DNA from 4 places in the Paenibacillus sp. AK002 genome. Region 4 is predicted to be linked to each of the others. Evidence: predicted binding sites of a transcription regulator. Region 4 holds the regulator's gene; each other region holds the start of a gene.

Region 1 (4,888 bases), 530 kb from region 4:
GTTGACCATTTTGTAATCGATCAGTGGCTTCTATATAATTCAGATCAACAAAAACAGGATAATCTTCTAATCCCCATGATTTCTCAAGTGACTCTCCTACTTTAGATAGATGTTCGTCAATCGTTTTCTTAGGTACTTCATTTTCGAAATCCCAGTCAATTGGAGGAATTTCTATCATTGGAGTTAAATCTTGTTTTACAGATATTTCCAATTCCTCAATAGCCTTCTGCTCTCCTTGCTTCCACTTTAAAACAGGCGTGTACTTGATCTCCCTTTGCATATTAACCTCCTGATATCTTCATCGGCTGAAGTATTAGTCCTAGGTCTTATGTCTTATGTTTTTAATATTACACCATATGCCCTGGTTTGGCGATATGTGGAAAATTAAATATGACCTTACCGGTTAGGTGGTATTGGGTCTTCGTTCCAAATTCATTCATACAGATTCATTTAAACTTCGTTATTTAGTCGGAAAACCTATGATCCTCATTACATGATTTATATCATTTAAAGGTAAAGATACGACCTCATTTTTTGTATAAATTTTCACTCTCCCTGGATCAGTAGAATGTTTAGGTAGGCCCACTGTTATATTCCCGTCTTTTGTCTTGACACTTACCTGTTGGTGTTTTTCTATAGCAATCATTAGTTCCTTTAACATGTGTTTCTCCTCCTTTTGATTTATCTATTGATTATTTCGGTCTAACCTTTGCAATATAGTAATCCGATAGCATCGGTAAAAGGACCCTGCCGCTTAATTGCATGCAAGGTCCTTTTTTTATTTCAACTCATTTTCTCATTTTATGAATTCCGTTAATACTGGCGTTCGCAACATCCCCGATTTGAACCAGTTTCTAAATTTCACCCGCCCCCGGGTAACTGGCGTCAAATGCACAAAATTTTTGTCCTCGCCTATTACAAGGGATTGACTCTTCGAATAAAACTCTTTTCGAACTGCTTGTGTTACGTACTCCACAATTCCAGCTGGACGAAGCTGCCCGGACTCATCAGGGACAGCGGCGAGCCATCCGAATTCGTCCTTACGATACCCAGTTATGATCACGTCCGTATAAGACCAATTAATGACCTTCTGCCAGGCTGTCGATCGGCGGCTTACATAAAGGCTATTCTTTCGCTTGCCGACCATCCCTTCAAGCTTTCGGGATACCATCTGTTCAAACAACGCCTCTCCCACACCTTCGACGAAGGGAATGATGCCAAATTTCTGATTTGGCATTTTTATGCCGGCAAGGATCTCTTTGCGCTTCAGCAATGGCATCTTCCGAAGGTCTTGCCCTTTGTATTGCAATATGTCGAACACAACAAACGTAACTGGAGAAGACATGACCAGCTGTTTGATGCGTTGGTCCTTACTTGCTTTAAACCGGATCATGACTTCCTCAAAATCCACGCCGTCGGGCCCGGCACATGCCACTTCACCATCCAGAAGAATGTCATCATCAAACGGAACCAATAATTCAGGGTATTGTTGAGTACATTCTGTCTCATGACGAGTATAGAGTCGGATCCGACCGGACTTTTGGGAGAAAAGGAGCCTGTGTCCGTCAATCTTTGGTTCAAAGATATAATGGGGATCGGAAAACGGAGCTGGCGCTGTTGCGAGTAACATCGGATCAATAAACATAAAAACACCTCTAATCAATTATACAGCTAGTTAGTAAGGTAAAGAGAAGTGTTTTATTCTATTATATGAATATTCTATCAATTATGAAAAATAATTTATTAGAATCCATAGACATCTTTTATATACATATATTACTATATAAAGGTAATTAAACACTATAAATGGGAGGGAGTAACAATGAAGAAAAGAAGAGTATTAAGTATTTTGTTTTCTCTGACACTAGTAGCTGGTTTATTTTCTGGGGTAGCGTCTGCAGAAGAAGTAAAAGAAAGTCCTAAGGCTGTTGTTAAGGAGACTATTCTGTCACCGGTCGAAAAGAATGAGAGTTTGAAGGTGACCATTCAACAACTTTCTGATGGAACACAGAGAAGGATTTTTAGTGGCTCAGGTAATGCTGCTGATAACCCAGTTCGATTAGACATTAAAGTGAACTCCGAGAATAATACATATAACGTTATTAGAACTGACCTGTCTAATGACCCCAGATACCAAAAAACGATTGAGCCTTTCGCTCCTTTGTGGAACAAGCAAATTAAGTTGTTAACAAAAGATCCCGCGAATTGGGATATTGTCTATACAAAAGCTCTGCTATACTGGTATTCACAGAATGGGTATCCTGCGTATAGTACTGGCGGATCTGCAACTTGGGCTGTTAAAAATTCTCCACTCGAAACTAATTGGTACGTTGATCTTGAACAATCATGGAGAAATGATAGGCAAGATGGCACTGCAGTAGGACAAGCAGCGTATGGTAGTTTTCATAATTATGATTTTGGTGACCATAATAAAGGAACATGGGTTACTCACAATGTCTACGTTTGGGGAGAAAACAATGCTGCTTTTGACTATGATGCGATTCAGGACATAACTGGCGAAGGCGAACTATTGTTGTGGAGTACAATCGAAATATATTAAGTGAAATTGACCGACTACCTACTATGGGTAGTCGGTTTCTTAAAGTTCATTAAGATGAAGCTAACAGATAACAACACGATTATAATCCACGTATATCTATATACTCCATTTCCCCCAGAGAAATAAAGAACTACAGGTAATAACCAAACTATAGAAATTAGCATGAGTCCTCTTCTACGTACTATGGCTGAAAAAACTGCCAAACAACCAGGGATAAACAACATAAAGAGTAAGATCGTAATAGTACCCCAATTCAACATTTCGGTAGGACTGAAAAAACAAACGATAATATAAATCACAACGCTACACAATCCACCGAAAACTCCTAGCAACTTATCAATAAACATTAACTTCCTCCTCTCTTGAGGTAAAAGAGCTTTCTTCCATTCTAATTGATATGTTTTTACAGGTCAGTATAAATTTATAATATTTAATTTTCACTATTGTACACTATACCTTTGCTTCGGCAAAGAATTACGTGCGCTGTATTTCTCATCCATACTTAGTTCGTGTGATTTTATCGAATTATGATTATTAGGTTTCCTCTTGTTGTATGACTGAATCAACACTCCAGTCGCAATTTTCTCCTATACGAAACATCGCATGAAAAACTCCGTAAGCCGCCGGGATCAAGCAAATTATACTACCTAACGAAGTATCTTGCTTGTTCTGATCGTTTCTCTTCAGGTTTTTGGATTGAGCAGTCTTATCGACAAACCGATACTCCAATGCGGTCAGGTTAAGCGCTCCTGCTTTGCGCGATACTCTCCGTCTGGATTGAACTTTCCGCCAAACATAACACGTATTCATTGTTACGCGGACGGTGATAAGGTATAACCCATTTCATTACATTAATTTTACATTGATAAAAGAACGGGTGTTCGCATATAATACAAACAAATGTTCCTGTTTTATCGAAGGAGGGGTATGGATTGAAGTCACGGCAGCGTGTTGTTATGTTGGTGGACTGCCAATCTTTTTATGCCAGTGTGGAAAAAGCCGAGCATCCGGAATATAAAAACCGTCCTTTGGTGGTTGCTGGTGATCCAGAAAGGCGCTCAGGCGTTGTTCTGGCTGCATGCCCTATAGCCAAATCCAAAGGGGTTAAGACGGAGGATAGACTGGGTGAAGCTTATGCAAAGTGCCCTGAGCTTGTAGTGATACGACCACGCATGCAGAGGTATATTGATGTGGCGATGCTCATCACGGACATTTACAAGCAGTATACCGACCTTGTAGAAACGTTCAGTATTGATGAGCAGTTTTTGGACGTAACTGGGTCTATGCATCTCCATGCTGACACTCCTGAGGAATTGGCTCATCTGATCCAAACACATGTCAAGGCGGCGACAGGGGTATATATTCGCTTCGGGATTGCTGAGAACAAGATACTTGCGAAGACTGCTTGTGACAATTACGCCAAGAAAAATCCATCCGGTATATACACTCTCACAAAAGAGATGTTGCCTGAAACATTATGGAAGCTTCCGGTGAGCGAAATGTACATGGTGGGACGCCGGATGACTCGTCACTTCACCGTGATGGGATTGCCTACGATCGGAAGTATAGCTCAGACGCCTCTTGGAAAGCTCAAGCAGATGATGCGGCGCAAGTTTGGAAAAAACTCAGACATCCAGGCCGAGTTATACTGGAGGATCGCAAACGGCATCGATGACAGCCCTGTACTGCCGGGGACGCACCAGGTCGCTCCTAAATCCGTCGGCCACATGATGACCTTGCCGCGGGATTACGGCACCATCGAAGAGATTAAGGTCGTGCTGCTAGAACTAACAGAGTTGGTTTGTCAGCGTTGCAGGTCACTTGGTTTCATGGGTCAAGTTGTATCGGTCGGGTGTATGGGAGCAGACTTTGATCGCCCCACCGGCTTCTCCAGGCAAATGAAGATGGAGGACCCATCTAACATCACTATGCAAGTTTACCGCTGGGCCTCCAAGCTGCTGGAAGAGCATTGGGATGGCTTGCCGATCCGGCGGGTTGGCATTAGCTTGACGCAGCTCACTCCCGATAACGAATACCAGATGTCTCTGTTTGATACTGGCCGTGAGAAACAAATGGCATTAGAACGGACAACTGATGCTCTAAAAAACAAATATGGAAATTCAATTTTGATTCGGGCGGTCTCAATGACGGCAGCGGGTCAGGCACTCGATCGATCGGCTAAGATAGGAGGTCATTATAAATGACAACAACACGAAAAAAACTGGAGGGTAACGGCCTTTGGGAGTCAAGTCGTATGATGCTGCCTGAACATAAGGAGACAATAATTCGTCGGCAGCTCGAAGAGGGGAGAAAAGACCGTCCAACGCT
Region 2 (4,888 bases), 1.8 Mb from region 4:
GAATGTTTCGGCCTTCACGTCCGATAATCCGGCCTTTCATTTCTTCGTTCGGCAAGGTGACAACAGAAACTGTGGTCTCAGCTACGTGATCAGCCGCACAGCGTTGAATAGCCAGCGTGATGATCTCGCGTGATTTCTTATCTGCTTCTTCCTTCGCCTGCTGCTCGATTTCTTTGATCATCTGAGCGGTTTCATGACGAACTTCTTGCTCAACATTGCTGAGAATGATGCTGCGGGCATCCTCCATCGTCAGGTTGGAGATGCGCTCCAGTTCTGTCGTTTGCTTCTTGTAAATGGCATCGATTTGCTGCTGGGTTTCCTCTATTCGTTTCTCTTTGTTCGCCACTTGTTCTTCTTTACGTTCCAAAGATTCTATTTTTTTATCCAGCGACTCTTCCTTTTGCAACAATCTGCGCTCCTGCCGTTGAATTTCATTCCGGCGCTCGCGAGTGTCTTTTTCAGCTTCGGCTCTGATTTTATGAACTTCGTCTTTAGCTTCGAGAACCGTTTCTTTCTTCAATGCTTCTGCTTCCTTCTTCGCACTTTCGACGATCTGCAAAGCGGCATGCTCGGCACTGGAAATTTTAGCTTCTGCAAGGGATTTGCGAATAAAATAACCGAACCCAAAGAATATAGCGGCTACAACGAGAACGATTACGATCCACCAAATGGAATCCATCTGATCACCTCCTCGTTGGTTCCTCCAAGGCATTCCTTGGGAAAATGTGCAATTGTCAGGTTACTCATTCATACATAAAATTTTCCGGCAGTGGAAGCTGCCGTCCATACTGCGCACGCCATAATGACCGTACGCAAATCCCGCCTTAGCCAGCGGAATACATTTCACTATGAATTGGCGATTTAAGAATCTTTCACAAAGTAGTCACTTTTTTGGAAGGAAAAAGGATTCTAATTTATGATAAAAAGATTCATATTTATTTTAGTATTTATAAAAAGATATTGTCAAGGGAAAGCAATGGGTAAACGTCAGTTTCATCCAGTGAAACCATTTCTTTAGCGAAAAAATGCGCACCTGCTTGCGCTTTATTCAATATCATACGGCTCTTCGTCCCATTCGCCTTTCTCCTGCTCCTCTTCAATCAGAAGTTTGAGTGCCTGACGCACAGGCTCTCCCCCGAACCCCCTACGCATTAAATATGCTCCGGTTTTACGTTTGCGATCCAGCAGCTCCCCCTGGGTTTGCTGCCATTTTTTTCGTCCCACGGCCAAGCAGCTCTCCAATTCCGATTCTGCGCTGATCTCGCCCAAAGCCTCCGAAATCAGCTCGGTGCCGATCCCCTTCTGCCTCAGCTCCTGCTTAACCCACAGCCGTCCCTTCTTATGGCTGGTCATGCGCTGCTCTGCCCACATCTTAGCGTACAGCGCGTCATCCAACAGCTTGTCCTTCTCGAGGCGTTCCAGCGTCGTCTCCACGCTGCCGGGCTCGAACCCCTTTTGCTGCAGACGCTGCGTGATCTCCTGAGTCGTCCTAGGTTTCCGAGCCAAATGATTCAGCGCTTCCACGTAAGCCCGCTGCCGCTCATCTGCCACGACAATCTCCAGCAGCTCTTCCTTGCGAAAAACATTTCCCTTTAACATGCGATATTTAAGCATCACGTCTTCATGAACGGTCATAAGGTACGGACCGAACGCGATTTGATACCGGTGTTTGGGCTTTTTCAGCATTTCGACAGAAGTTATGACCAGATCCTCGTCTTCCGGAAAATGTCCAATTCCCGAGGAATCCGCCTGCCCCGACATTTCTTTATTCTCTATATCCATACGACGCTCCCTTCACTGCTGCACGCTTCTCGACACATCGTCAAGACCAATGATTCGGCAGAAATAAATGCAAAGAAGACCGTCTGGCGTTACCCACACCGGACGGTCCCAAACACTGTCATCGTTAACCAGCGATTTATTACTCTACCTTAAACAACTCTTGCTCTTCCAATTGCTCTTGTTCCTTCTCCTTGTCGGAAGGCTCAGGAACAGCCGTCGTCAGATTACTCGCTTCACGGATCTTGTTCTCGATCACGCTTGCGATCTCCGGATTCTCCTTCAAGAACTGCTTCGCATTCTCGCGGCCTTGACCAAGACGGTCACCGGCATAAGAATACCATGCTCCGCTCTTATCCACGATATCCAGCTCCGTACCGATATCGATCAGGCTTCCCTCTCTAGAGATGCCTTCGCCGTACATAATATCAAGCTCGGCCTGTTTGAAAGGTGGAGCTACCTTGTTCTTAACAACCTTAATCCGTGTGCGGTTACCCACCACATCGTTGCCCATTTTGATGCTCTCAATTCGACGCACGTCCAAACGAACCGTGGAATAGAACTTCAGAGCACGTCCGCCTGGGGTTGTTTCAGGGTTACCGAACATAACGCCAACCTTCTCGCGAAGCTGGTTGATAAAGATGGCAATCGTTTTCGACTTATTGATGGCACCCGACAATTTACGAAGAGCCTGGGACATCAGACGGGCTTGCAGACCTACGTGGGAATCACCCATGTCGCCTTCGATCTCGGCTTTCGGTACAAGCGCGGCAACCGAGTCAATAACGATGACATCGACGGCTCCACTCCGTACCAGAGCTTCCGCAATTTCCAGCGCCTGCTCGCCCGTATCCGGTTGGGAGAGCAGCAATTCATCAATATTAACGCCCAGTTTGTTTGCATACGATGGATCCAGAGCATGCTCGGCATCGATAAATGCAGCTTGTCCGCCAGCCTTCTGAACCTCTGCGATGGCATGCAGGGCTACTGTTGTTTTACCGGAGGATTCCGGGCCGTACACTTCGATAATCCGGCCTCTAGGCAAGCCGCCGGTTCCTAAAGCTATATCCAATGCCAACGATCCGCTTGGCACAATCTCAACTTGCATATGGGTGGATTCACCCAGTTTCATGATGGAACCTTTTCCGAACTGTTTCTCTATCTGACGAAGCGCCATTTCCAGCGCAGCACGACGATCTGACAATTGTTCCACAACCCTTCACTGTTGATAGTCTTATCATACCTTGTTTTGACACGTTTGCCAAGCTTTTTTTCGAACATACATTCGTTTTTTTTATTCAACTCCCCTTCCCGTTCATGCTCCGAACCCTATGTATAAAGAACAAGAACCGTGGCAACATCAATCGATATGCCACGGTTCTTCCGTATTTCCCATTATACTTGCAACGGTTCCTAAATTCAAGAACGGCTATTTAGCAAGGTGTAAATTTTTTACTTTTCCAAATGCTCGGTCCCTTTTTCTCCACGAAGCCTAAGCCTGCTCAGACGCTACGAGACGCTGCCAAAGCCGGTATAGCAGCGCTTTGGTTGCGCGGAGCCGGATCGTTTCGCGGTTGCCTTGGAGGTTCAGCTCATGCACTTCCGTTTCTTTGCCCCTTTGGGACAATCCGATGTAGACCAGCCCTATAGGCTTGCGTTCCGCGTAACCCGGACCTGCCACGCCTGTCACCGATAAACCGAAGTCGCTGTCGGTTACCATCCGGACATGATCCGCAAGCGCTTCTGCAACCTCCGCACTGACGGCCCCCGGCGCATCGTCGCCCTCCAGCAGCGCATGAGGGATATGCACAAGCTTCTCCTTGATCTGGTTAGTGTAACAGATGATCCCCCCAAGAAACATCGATGCGCTTCCGGGAATGGAGGTCAGGGTCTCCGCTACAAGTCCTCCCGTGCAGCTCTCCGCCGCGCTCAGGGTCCAGCTTCGATCTGCCATCATGTCCACGATGACCTTTTCGATAGGCACATCCTCGTTGGCATACATAAATTCAGGCCCTCTCTCCTGGATCCTGGCCTCCAGTTCATTCAGTCGGACCATCGCGTCAGACTCGCTGGAGGCCTTCGTGGAGATGCGGACGGTGACCTCCCCATCCTTGGCATACAGAGCAATCGTCGGATCGGTCTGGGCCGTAATCAGGTCCTCCAGGCGCTGATCCAGCGCGGACTCCCCAATGCCCGCGAATTTAAGCATCTTCGAATAGATGGGAAGCTCATCCGTGAGCACATGCTGCAGAAGCCAAGGCTTGGCCTCCTGCTCAAACATCGGCATCAATTCTTTGGGCGGCCCCGGCAAAACGATATAATGAGTGCCTTCATAGGATACCGCGTTCCCGACGGCGAGGCCTGTCTCGTTCGGAAGCGGGGTTCCTCCCTCGATGGCGAGAGCCTGGCGCCGATTGTTCTCGGTCATGACGGATCCCCGCTCATGAAAGAAGCGTTCAATCCGGTCCATGGCCATCCGGTCGATATGCAAGGAACGATTTAGAAAGGAAGCCAGCGCATCCTTCGTCAGATCGTCCTGCGTGGGACCGAGACCGCCGGACAGGAGTACAATATCGGCTCTGCTGCTGGACAGGCGCAAGGCCTCCTTGAGCCTGTCCAGGTTGTCCCCGACAACGGTTTGATAGTACACGTCGATCCCCATTGAAGCAAGCTGTCTGGACAAATACTGTGCATTGGTATTCACGATCTGTCCGAGGAGAAGTTCTGTTCCAACTGCAATGATTTCTGCTTTCATGATTCATCGATCCTCCCGTATCTTCTATCTCTTCGTTAGTAGCTGCCTTCGTTATTCCTTGCCCGGCGGAAGAAAAAAGCAATAGGATGGCTCCTATTGCCGTTATGCCCCGGTACCTTTGAGAAGGTGCCTGTTCTGGACAAAATATTCGATTCCCGAATAGATCGTAATCAGCGCGGCAGCCCAGATCGCAATGACATCAAACGGAATCCCCAAAAATACAAACGGGAAATTGTTGATCAGAAGCGCGACAATCGCCACGATCTGAATCACCGTCTTGATTTTTCCGGATTGACCTGCTGCGACTACCGAACCTTCCAGAAGCGCAATTTGTCTCAAGCCAGTCACCGCAAA
Region 3 (4,888 bases), 690 kb from region 4:
CAGCATATCGTCGCCCGACATCGCAATGGCTTTCCACTGGTCGTCGCTCCACATGCTTCCCTCGGGTTTTGCTATCATCTCTCTCACCGGCTCTCTCCTCCCTTCGGATGTCCAAGCATATCCCACACCTGATCTTTGCCCGGTTTGCCCAGCAGCTGGTATTCGCTGCCCTCAATCGCGTCGTCGAACTGACATACCGGCCGGAAAGAACAGAACGTGCAGGCGGTCTCCTGCTGTATCCGGTACGGTTTAATCGCGACATCGCCGCCTGTGATCCGGGAGCCGATGTTCAGCATGTTCTCCCGCACGGCGGACAACAGGGTCTCCCACTGGTCAGGCGTTGCCACGGCCGCGCTGCTGTAGAAGCTGCCGTCCGTTTTGACGGCGACGGGCAGGATGGCAGAGTGCCCTTTTTCAAGGAACGAATCCATGAGGGACACCGCTTCGCGGTCTGCCAGGAGCAGGCCTTTCATTTTGTAGCGCTTGAGCAGCTCCTCCGCCGCCTGCTCCGGCGTCATGCCGTTGGCGGACTGCAATACCGGATCATGCACGTGGAAGTACAAGGTTCCCGCAGGCAGGGCCTGCTCGCCCAGCCATTCCTCCGCAAACGTCAGCAGCACGTCCAGATAGGTCAGCATCTGCAGGGATAGGCCGTAATAGACCTCATGCAGCCGCAGATCCTTCTGGCTCGATTTATAATCGATGACCCGAAGCATGATGCCATGCTCGCCTCGGGCCATGTCGACCCGGTCTATGCGCCCGACAATCTCCATCTTGGTCCCGTTCGGCAATTCAAACGCCAGGGGTGGCAGCGGCTTTCCGGGACCGAAATCAAGCTCAAGGCCGATCGGCTCGAATTTGCCGCGCCTCGCCTGCTCTCCCAATATGACCGACGCTCTGCCCACGATGTTTTTAAGCTTGCGCGAAATATAGCCGTACCGCTTGGAGCTGAGCAGGATTTCACCCTGCAGCATGGGTGCGAGCCGATCCACGGTCGCTTCCGCTTCGCGAAGGCATTCCTCGGCGGTCAGGTCTCCCCAGCTTCGATGCTGCGATTGGAACTTGACGGCCATGCTGCTCAAGGCAGCATGGAACAGCTGTCCGATGTCGGGAGCCTGAAGCCTGTACAGCTGCCGCTCTTTCAGCTTCAAGCCATGGGAGGCAAAATGGGAGAACGGGCAGGCAACAAAGCGCTCCATCCGGGATACGCTTGTCTGCAGCTTCGTTCCGTACAACTGTCTGCTGGTTTCCAGCTTGAGAGGCCGGGCTTCATTCCGGTAAGACAAGGAGGAGAGCATGGTCGTAAGGCGGGGCCGCAAACCCGGCTGCTCCGCATACCAGTTGTAAACATGCCACCACAAATCCGGGATCTCCTCCCCATTCCTCCAGTCGCGAAGCCGGCCCGCTAAATAAGCAAGCGTCTTGCCCGGACGGACCGCATAACCCCCCTGCTCAAGGGCCGATTGCCCGGCATGCGGTCTTGGAAACAAAGGCTCCTCTTCCAGCTGGAACATCAGCTTCAGATGCCGCACCACCTCGGATGGCAGTAACGGCTTGCCTTCATCATCCGCTGCAGGGTAGCTGACCCACAGCTGTTTGCTGGCCGAAGTCAGCGCATTGTAGATCAGAAACCGTTCATCCAGCAGTCTTCGGGATATGCTCGGGGCAAGCTCCAGCCCGCGGTCTTCAAGACGAACTCGTTCCGGCTCGGTCAGGATGCCGTCATCCTGGAACTGGGCCGGGAGCACGCCGTCGTTAATGCCGAGAAGAAAAGCATATTTCACCCCGCCCGTCCGCGTCCGGTCCATGCTGCCGATGAGCACCTGGTCCAGAGACGGAGGCACAAGAGCCATTTTCATTTCCGTAAGTCCCGTACCCAGCACGCCGGTAAACAATTCGGTGCTTAGCTTCTCCGCGCCCATCATCTCGACGATTTGGTCGAGCAGGCCGAGCACGGCTCCCCATACCTGGCGATGTTCCCGGGCTTCCTCAGGGCGCCCGGCATCCAGTGCAGCCCGGCTTAACAGCTCCAGCTTCTCGGGCACAGCGCACTCCTCCAGCAGCCGATAGACCGCGGTGCTCTGATCCATCGCGCTCGCAGCCTTTTTCATCCGCTTCTCGAACGCATGCAGCGGTTCCGTTATCACCTTCCTGGCGTACTCGATCGCGGCCATGCCGTCCTGATTGCGGATCTCGCTTTCCCCCTCTTCTAAAGAGAGGCTCGGAATTCCCTTCCAGGGACGGCCATCCGTCCAGCGCGTGCCCTGGATCCCGGAGGCCAGCACATGGTTTTCCAGACGATCCATGTCCTCACGGGTAAGCGAACCGTCCAGCGGCAGCAGCAGATCCGTCTTCACGCAGCGGAATACGTCCTCATAACGCCACCGGCGACCGATGACATCAAGCGCAGAGCGAATGAACTCGACCAGCGGATGGTGAAGCTCGCTCCGCTTCTGATCGAGAAAATAAGGAACGCCGTATTCCCTGAACAAAGGACCCATCAGATGCTCATAGTCCCCCATATTCCGGACGAAAACAGCCATTTCGCGGTATCTTGCCCCTTCCTCCTGTGCCAGCCGCAGCATTTCGCGCAGAGCTCCTTCGATTTCGGCCCGGCGATGGCTGGCAGCGTGTAAAAGCAGACCTTTCCTCCCGCGGTTTGGACTGCTCGCTGTGTCTGGGCCTTCATCCGGTTCCGCCCAGCGTCTCTTCCGATCATAACCGCGCTCGAGATGGGCAAGCATGGAAGATTCCTGAAACCGCGGCAGAACATCGGGATGAAGAATGCGGTGCTCCGCCTCCAGCCCGATCTCATCGATAATCCCTTTGAGCTTTATGTACGTCACCGCAGTAGGATGAAAGAGATCCAGCTCATGCGGAACCGTCCCGTTCTTGTAAGGCTTATCCAGCGTCAGCGCGATCGTCACACGCTTGGCGTGTGCGATGATCTCCCGCAGCACCCGGTACTCCTGCGGCGTAAAGCCGTGGAAGCCGTCGATCCAGATGTCGGCACGCTTGATATATTCCGATTCGGTCACACCCTCAGCCAATGAGACCAGCGTGTCTTCCTCATCCATGTAAAACCGTGAAATTTCAAGCTCGAAATCGCGAAAGACCGTCACGATGTCCTCCAGCTTCCGCCGCAGCATCGGTGAATTCCCGGAGCCGGATACCATCTGTCCCAGCTGCTCCTCCACGCATGAGGCGTCAATGCAATAGCGCTTCATTTCCGTGTACAGCTCGCTCAGCTTGCCGACAAAGCCATGCTGCTCTCCCGAGGCGCCGAACATGTGGAGCTCTTCCTTGCGCCTCCGCAGAATTTTATACAGGAGCATACGCTTTCCTTCCTCGCTGATCGCCACTTTCGCGGCTCCGCCGGTTTCCTGCATGACCCGGTAAGCCAAACGGCGGAAGCTAAGCACCTGCGCGCGCATCATTCCGCGAATGCCTCCCGCATTGACGAGCGCGTGCTCTGCTTCATAGGACCCTTGCTCCGGAACGATCAGGATCATCGGATCCCCCTTGGGATTATGCTCCAACCGTTCGATCATCTCTTGGCGGATCGACGTGCTCTTGCCGCTGCCCGACCTGCCGATAACAAATTGAACGCCCATGCTATGCCTCCTTTACATCTTGCCGAAAGAGACTCATTCACCTTCAAAACCAGCTGCTTATCAGGTGAAATCATGCCCTTTGAATCTAGTAGTTCAAGATCAAAAATGTATGTCAAATCTTGCGTGATGGTTCGACCCTATCAAAAAAGATGCTGATTACTAGTATAACATAAGTCCTGATTGGTGGAACATACGTTTGGATTTCATTCCCATTCCCAACGATTTCGGACATATAAAAAAGGACCCTGCCATCGTGGTTATCCACCATTGCAAGATCCTTTACATGAACCGCCAAACTGGGGTGTCTACAGTTTTGATTTGCTGCGCACTTCAAAGACGGCGAATTTCAAATAATGTCCCTCGTCGACCCCGAGAATTTGCGGATGGTCCTTGCCGGCCGCACGCCATTCCACCAATCTCAGAATTTTGCCGGCATCCTTCGCCGCATCCTGGATCGTCTCCAGGAACAAATCCGGCCGCATATGGTACGAGCAGCTTGCCGTAACCAGATATCCACCCTCGTTGACCAGCTTCATGCCGTGGAGGTTGATGTCCTTGTACCCGCGGCAAGCCCCCTTGACGGCCGACCTGGTTTTGGCAAACGCCGGCGGGTCCAGAATGACCACGTCCCAGGATCGCCCCCCGCCCGCGGTCAACGGTTTCGAGGTATCCACTTTCTGGTCCCCTTGGGCACGCAGCTCGCGCTCTTCCAAACCCTTTACCTGGCTGCGCAAATATTGGAAGGCGTCATCCACCACAAATTCCACGCGATCCTGGAATCCGTTCAATTCCACGTTCTCTTTGGCGCTTTCGATGGCATGCTCCGATATGTCGAGACAGGTGACTTTCTTGGCGCCGTATTTGCATGCATGCAGCGTGAAGCTGCCCGTATGCGAAAAGCATTCCAGCACCGTTGCGCCGTCCCAATACGGGAACGTAACTTCTTTTCCGCTTTTGTTCACCGGCAGGGTCTTCGTCTCGCCATCCCGCTCCACGGGCTGAAGCGTAATCCCGCTGCGGCTTCCCCAACCGGTCATTAACGGTTTGATGGATGCCCGGTTCTCCCGCTGATCAAAGAAATATCCGGTCTTCTGACCTTCTTCGATATCCACTTTGATCTTCAAGCCGTTCTCCGTCACGATGACGTGGCGGGGACACTCCCCGTAAAGAGTTCCCTTGCGCTGTTCCAGCCCTTCCAGTTCCCGGATGGAAACGTCGCTGCGCTCGTAAATTCCTTTCGGCTGTACCACTTCGACAAGCGCCTCCACGATGTC
Region 4 (4,888 bases):
GTTAGTTGTGCTCCACTGGAATTTGATGAGTTTTTGCGAACTCTTCCAATCTTTCGCCCATGGCTTTGGTATCGTAAAGATTCATCATACGGGAGAACACCCAGTTGCCTGCTTTTCCCTTGCCTTGGATCACGACGGAACCCGAAGCCAATTTGATCTTCTCGATATCGGATACGGCCAGACGGCGTTCCCGGTTGAACTTCATGGTCGACACGGAAGCGCGCTCAATCTTCAAATAAGGCTTGCGGAGAAATATCATGAGCGCCAACAGGATATACAAGCTGACGCCAACCCAATTCAATACATCATTGCTTCCGCCGGCTGCCTGTGAAGTTGCCGTTCCGAGAAGCGCATACAAACCGGCCAATGCAACAAGCACTAACGGAAGTACATACTTACGTCCCTTAAACACGTCATGCTTATCATTAATCGCAGAACCTTGATACGAGGTCAGCCCCTGCTTTTTGCGCTGTTTGTTAAGTTGCGACATATTTTTGCTGACTTTTCTTTCCCATGAACGTGACATTTGGTTCCCCCTGAACTCATATTCAAAATGTTTATAAACCATATAAACTTGGGGTAACCGTAATCGATTCTCCGAATGACCGTTACCCCAAGTATTATTATGCTATCCTTCTATCTGTTCACGGATCCGCTGAATATAATCGTTGAACGGTTAATCGACTAGTGCTTTAATCGCGGGCCGCCTTTTTGTTCGTTTTCATCAACCCATTCAATCGATTCCAGCTGTTGTCTAAAGTTACTGCGAATATTGTTAAGGTATATTTCCCGAAGGTCGGCCCGTTCTTTGAGCTCCTCCTCGGTCAACCCTTCATTCTTCTTCTTTCTTGCTAATACATTGATGCGTTCTACCAAAGTATCGATGTCCATGACTTCTCCTCCAATTTCGATATCATGTATAACTTAAACATGTGAAAAAGAGCTTGTCAAGGCAACTACGCCCTTGCAAACTCTTCTAAGAACAAATAGGAACATATGATGCGCATAAACGAATACCGTCTATGGGGAGGTAATCTATAGTTATCTATTGTAAACGCGCGATTACGCGTAAATGATTCAATCTGACAAGCAGAATATGATGTGTCATTAAACAGGAAGTAACCAGCAGTATGTGGTGATTATATGGAGCATGAATGCCTATTGGTTAGAAGCAACGCCAAATCACCAAACCGGCAATGACAGCACTTCTCCAGCCTGTATGTCCGGACCCTTCAATCCGTTCATTCTTCGTATGCTATCCAGATATACGCGTGTATCCATATCCGCAGGTTTGTGAAGGGAAGCAATTCGCCACAAGCTATCGCCATATTGAACGATCACCTGCTTCTCTCCAGTCGGCTTCTCTGTCCCCCCGGCAAAAACGGAATATGCACCTGTCCAAAAGATGGCTACAATAAGCAGGGTGAACAGCAATTTATTCAAAGGGATCGAAGCTATCTTCGATTTCAAGTAAATGCCCCAAGTCTTCGATGATTGTTCTGTTACCACCGGAACGTTCTCATAAATGCTGCGGTATGTACTGTATTTCAACATGGAATCATCACCTCCCAAACAAGTGTTCTCTTATGGATTCATCTTAACACGAACACTTGTTTGATTCAATACCCAAAAGAACATTTGTTCTATTTTTATTTTAGAACTTATGTTTGTACGAACGGTAGTTCTATGTTATAATTTTCCCAAACGTTACTAAATGGGGTTGATACGGCATGTCGAAAATATCCAGCCGCCAGCTGGCGATCTTAGAGTTTATCCGCAACGAAGTTCGTAGCAAGGGTTACCCGCCTTCTGTCCGGGAAATCGGCGAGGCTGTCGGACTAGCTTCCAGTTCTACGGTCCATGGTCATCTGGACCGTTTGGAGAAGAAAGGCCTGATCCGCCGTGACCCTACGAAACCAAGAGCGATCGAGCTGCTTGGCCAAGAAGAATCCGAGAGCGCGAATCTGTTTACGCACACCATTGCCAGAGTGCCTGTCGTTGGTAAAGTCACAGCAGGCGTTCCGATTACGGCCATGGAGAACATTGAAGATTATTTCCCGCTCCCGCAGCATTATGTAGGCGACGATAAGGTGTTCATGTTGTCTGTAGTCGGCGACAGTATGATTGAAGCCGGTATTCACAGCGGTGACTACGTCATCGTTCGCCAGCAGCAAACCGCGGACAATGGTGACATTGTCGTAGCAATGACAGAAGAAGATGAAGCAACCGTGAAGACCTTCTACAAGGAGAAGGATCATGTACGATTGCAGCCGGAGAATCCTACCTATGAGCCGCTGCGCTTGAACCATGTAACGATTCTCGGGAAAGTGATCGGTCTCTTCAGGGACGTACACTAATTTCATAGATTTATGAATAAGAGGTTACCTTCCTTATTTGGATGGTAACCTCTTTTTTAGGACATGCACTAGAACGTTCCGATCTTACGCAACACTAGAACTAACGCATTTTGCCTAAGATCTAATTGATACATTCTTTCAGAAACATAATCCGTCGAACCTTCGCCTCCCGGTCCCTCGGTGGACTGCAGAACAAGCTTATTCTCCTTTACCTCGGGAGCCGTACCTGGTCTATAATATGAAAAGTAGGATACCAAGGACTCATCCTGAAATCGGAGCTGGACGGCTTTACCCGTTTCATGCTCTACGGCGAACGCATAGATTTGTATGCCATGACAGTCCCTATATTGCGGTGCGAGTATAAATACGTCGGCAGCTTGAAACGGCAGGCGAATCATATCAACCGGAGCAGATGTCGGTTGAATAAATGTAAGACCCTCCAGCGTAGTGACTTCATTTGTAACTTGGTTAGTACTATACTGCACGCTGTAGTTTCCGGTAAACGACCGATCCGTTTCGATACCGAAGCAGCTCGGCGCACCCAATGTCGTTATTTTTTCCTGTCCAACTGCAATAACGTTTAACCTTCCTTCATCCGTTACGCCTTGTGCCCGGATTGTCTCCTCCCTACCAGGAGGCATAGTCCCTCCTCTCTCTTGTTCCTCACTGCCAAAAGGCAATTGAAAGGCAATTAAAATAATCAGAAGCATAAACCCGCCAGCTAATCCAACTTGTAAGTATTTTCGACGTTTAGGTTTGCTGTATGTGAAAATCACGGACCTATGCACGTTTTCTTTCATTACGGACGTGAACTTTTCATTTGAAAAAGGAGCTTTTTTAGCACGGTTGTACCAGTCTGGTTTATCCTCACTCATCGTTCTTCTCCTTCATTAAGTTTTGTACTTGTTTCCTGGCCCGATGCAATCTGGATTTTACGGTGCCTGTCGCAATATGAAGCAGCTCCGCAATTTCATGCATCGGCATTTCATAGTATAGGTCCAGCACCAACACTTCCCTAAGCTTGCTCGGCAAAGTCATAATCATTGCCCATATTTCATCCGTATACTGCTCGTCCAAATATTCCGCTTCCGCTGACCGGCTTGACGAACTGGCGGTAAGCTTGTCTTTAAGGATGACTTTCCGAAAGAAAAAAGCCTGTTTGTACCGGAACGCCGTATGTCGCGTGATCGTAAGCAGCCACGTTTTCAGCGTCGCCTGACCGCGAAAGGTATGTATGCCGTAATAGGCCTTAATAAAGGCTTCTTGTGCAATATCGTCTGCCAAGGCATGCTGTTTGGTCAAAAAATACGCATAATTCCACACATCATTTCCATATTCATTCATGATTTTATCCAGCGTCTGGCTGTCCATGGCCGTCATCTGCTTCAAGTATTCGAGCTCCAACCGATTCACCTCATCTAATTAGAGTCATGGAAGCGGGTAAAGGTTCCTTTTTTCGTAAAACAAAAAAGAATCTTCCCGTAGGTAAGGGAAGATTCTTTATGGACTAATATTAGTGCGTGACTGAACTGATTCTGTAGAATAATTATTTATATGTACCTGTCAGGAATATAGTGTCATCCCCTGTTATATCTTTCTGAAATTTCACATTTACTTCAATTTGGTTTGCATCTTTAATATCAATAACGATATGCTGTCCAATATCTTTAGGCGACAGCATAAGTTCTTTTATCTTTGTCTTGCCATTATATATCGTTACTGAGATATCATTACGGATATTAATCGGTAACAACGAAAGATCTAGTACTTTATATTTTCCTTTTGGTTCAAGAATGATCGTTTTTTCAGAATTATTAATTTCTCTCATTACGATACCAGAACCGTAATCTTTTCCATTATGTTCGGTGTACTGCTTATCTCTTGTGGTAAAGGAAGTACTATTAATCTTGATTCCTTCTTTAGTTATAATTGTTGTATCTGGTTTTTCTCCGATAATAATTTTTTGATTCTTGCTATCATATTCAACGACAGAGCCAAGTGCCTCGGAGATAGCTTTTACAGGGATATAATTTGAGTTGTTGTATGTAATTGTTGCAAGTTTTTTTCCTGATTGATCTTTTGGAACCCAATCTTCACCATTAACCTCATATTTAATTCCCCAATTTAAATTTGCACTTATTTTTTCTAGTGCAGGAGCAGCTCCTACCCCTATTGTCATTCCTCCTAACATTGTTGCCGCTGAGAGTAATAGAATATATTTCTTTTTCATCACCTGAACCTCCTATATATTGGAATTCAAGTTATATTGTAAGTGACTTCATAGATGAATTCAATCACATAAAAACAATAGAGTGTCGTCTTAAAGACCTTAGCGGCTAAAAATTATATTACCTGAATTGTTGTTCAAACACGTAAGCTAAAAGCGTACTTACGGTTTAGACAAATAAAAACCCCTCACGCCTTACGGCGCAAGGGATTCCTCTATTAATACATCGTAATGTACTGATCGCGTTCCCATTGGTGAACTTGCGTTCTATACATATCCCATTCGATCTCTTTCAGCTCGTAGA

The links. Region 4 encodes LexA, which represses DNA repair genes until DNA is damaged. Its sites were predicted from a motif close to CGAACATATGTTCG; they were not measured.
Region 1: the regulator LexA is predicted to act here: its motif matches at 3,454-3,467, upstream of M1D70_RS09555 (DNA polymerase IV).
Region 2: the regulator LexA is predicted to act here: its motif matches at 3,054-3,067, upstream of recA (recombinase RecA).
Region 3: the regulator LexA is predicted to act here: its motif matches at 3,800-3,813, upstream of addB (helicase-exonuclease AddAB subunit AddB).

Annotation. Positions count from the first base shown of each region.
Region 1 covers NZ_CP096377.1:2,189,994-2,194,881, forward strand. The annotation lists gene M1D70_RS09535 (beta family protein) at 1-280, opposite strand, end outside; gene M1D70_RS09540 (hypothetical protein) at 461-661, opposite strand; gene M1D70_RS09545 (ATP-dependent DNA ligase) at 797-1,645, opposite strand; gene M1D70_RS09550 (hypothetical protein) at 1,823-2,560, shown strand; gene M1D70_RS09555 (DNA polymerase IV) at 3,493-4,764, shown strand; gene M1D70_RS09560 (YolD-like family protein) at 4,761-4,888, shown strand, end outside.
Region 2 covers NZ_CP096377.1:4,519,201-4,524,088, forward strand. The annotation lists gene rny (ribonuclease Y) at 1-679, opposite strand, end outside; gene M1D70_RS19995 (regulatory protein RecX) at 1,045-1,782, opposite strand; gene recA (recombinase RecA) at 1,922-2,983, opposite strand; gene M1D70_RS20005 (competence/damage-inducible protein A) at 3,272-4,534, opposite strand; gene pgsA (CDP-diacylglycerol--glycerol-3-phosphate 3-phosphatidyltransferase) at 4,637-4,888, opposite strand, start outside.
Region 3 covers NZ_CP096377.1:2,021,998-2,026,885, reverse strand. The annotation lists gene addA (helicase-exonuclease AddAB subunit AddA) at 1-78, opposite strand, end outside; gene addB (helicase-exonuclease AddAB subunit AddB) at 84-3,614, opposite strand; gene M1D70_RS08665 (class I SAM-dependent rRNA methyltransferase) at 3,920-4,888, opposite strand, start outside.
Region 4 covers NZ_CP096377.1:2,715,412-2,720,299, reverse strand. The annotation lists gene M1D70_RS12140 (hypothetical protein) at 2-526, opposite strand; gene M1D70_RS12135 (DUF896 domain-containing protein) at 685-891, opposite strand; gene M1D70_RS12130 (LysM peptidoglycan-binding domain-containing protein) at 1,183-1,554, opposite strand; gene lexA (transcriptional repressor LexA) at 1,731-2,357, shown strand; gene M1D70_RS12120 (hypothetical protein) at 2,426-3,232, opposite strand; gene M1D70_RS12115 (sigma-70 family RNA polymerase sigma factor) at 3,225-3,737, opposite strand; gene M1D70_RS12110 (stalk domain-containing protein) at 3,904-4,587, opposite strand; gene glnA (type I glutamate--ammonia ligase) at 4,803-4,888, opposite strand, start outside.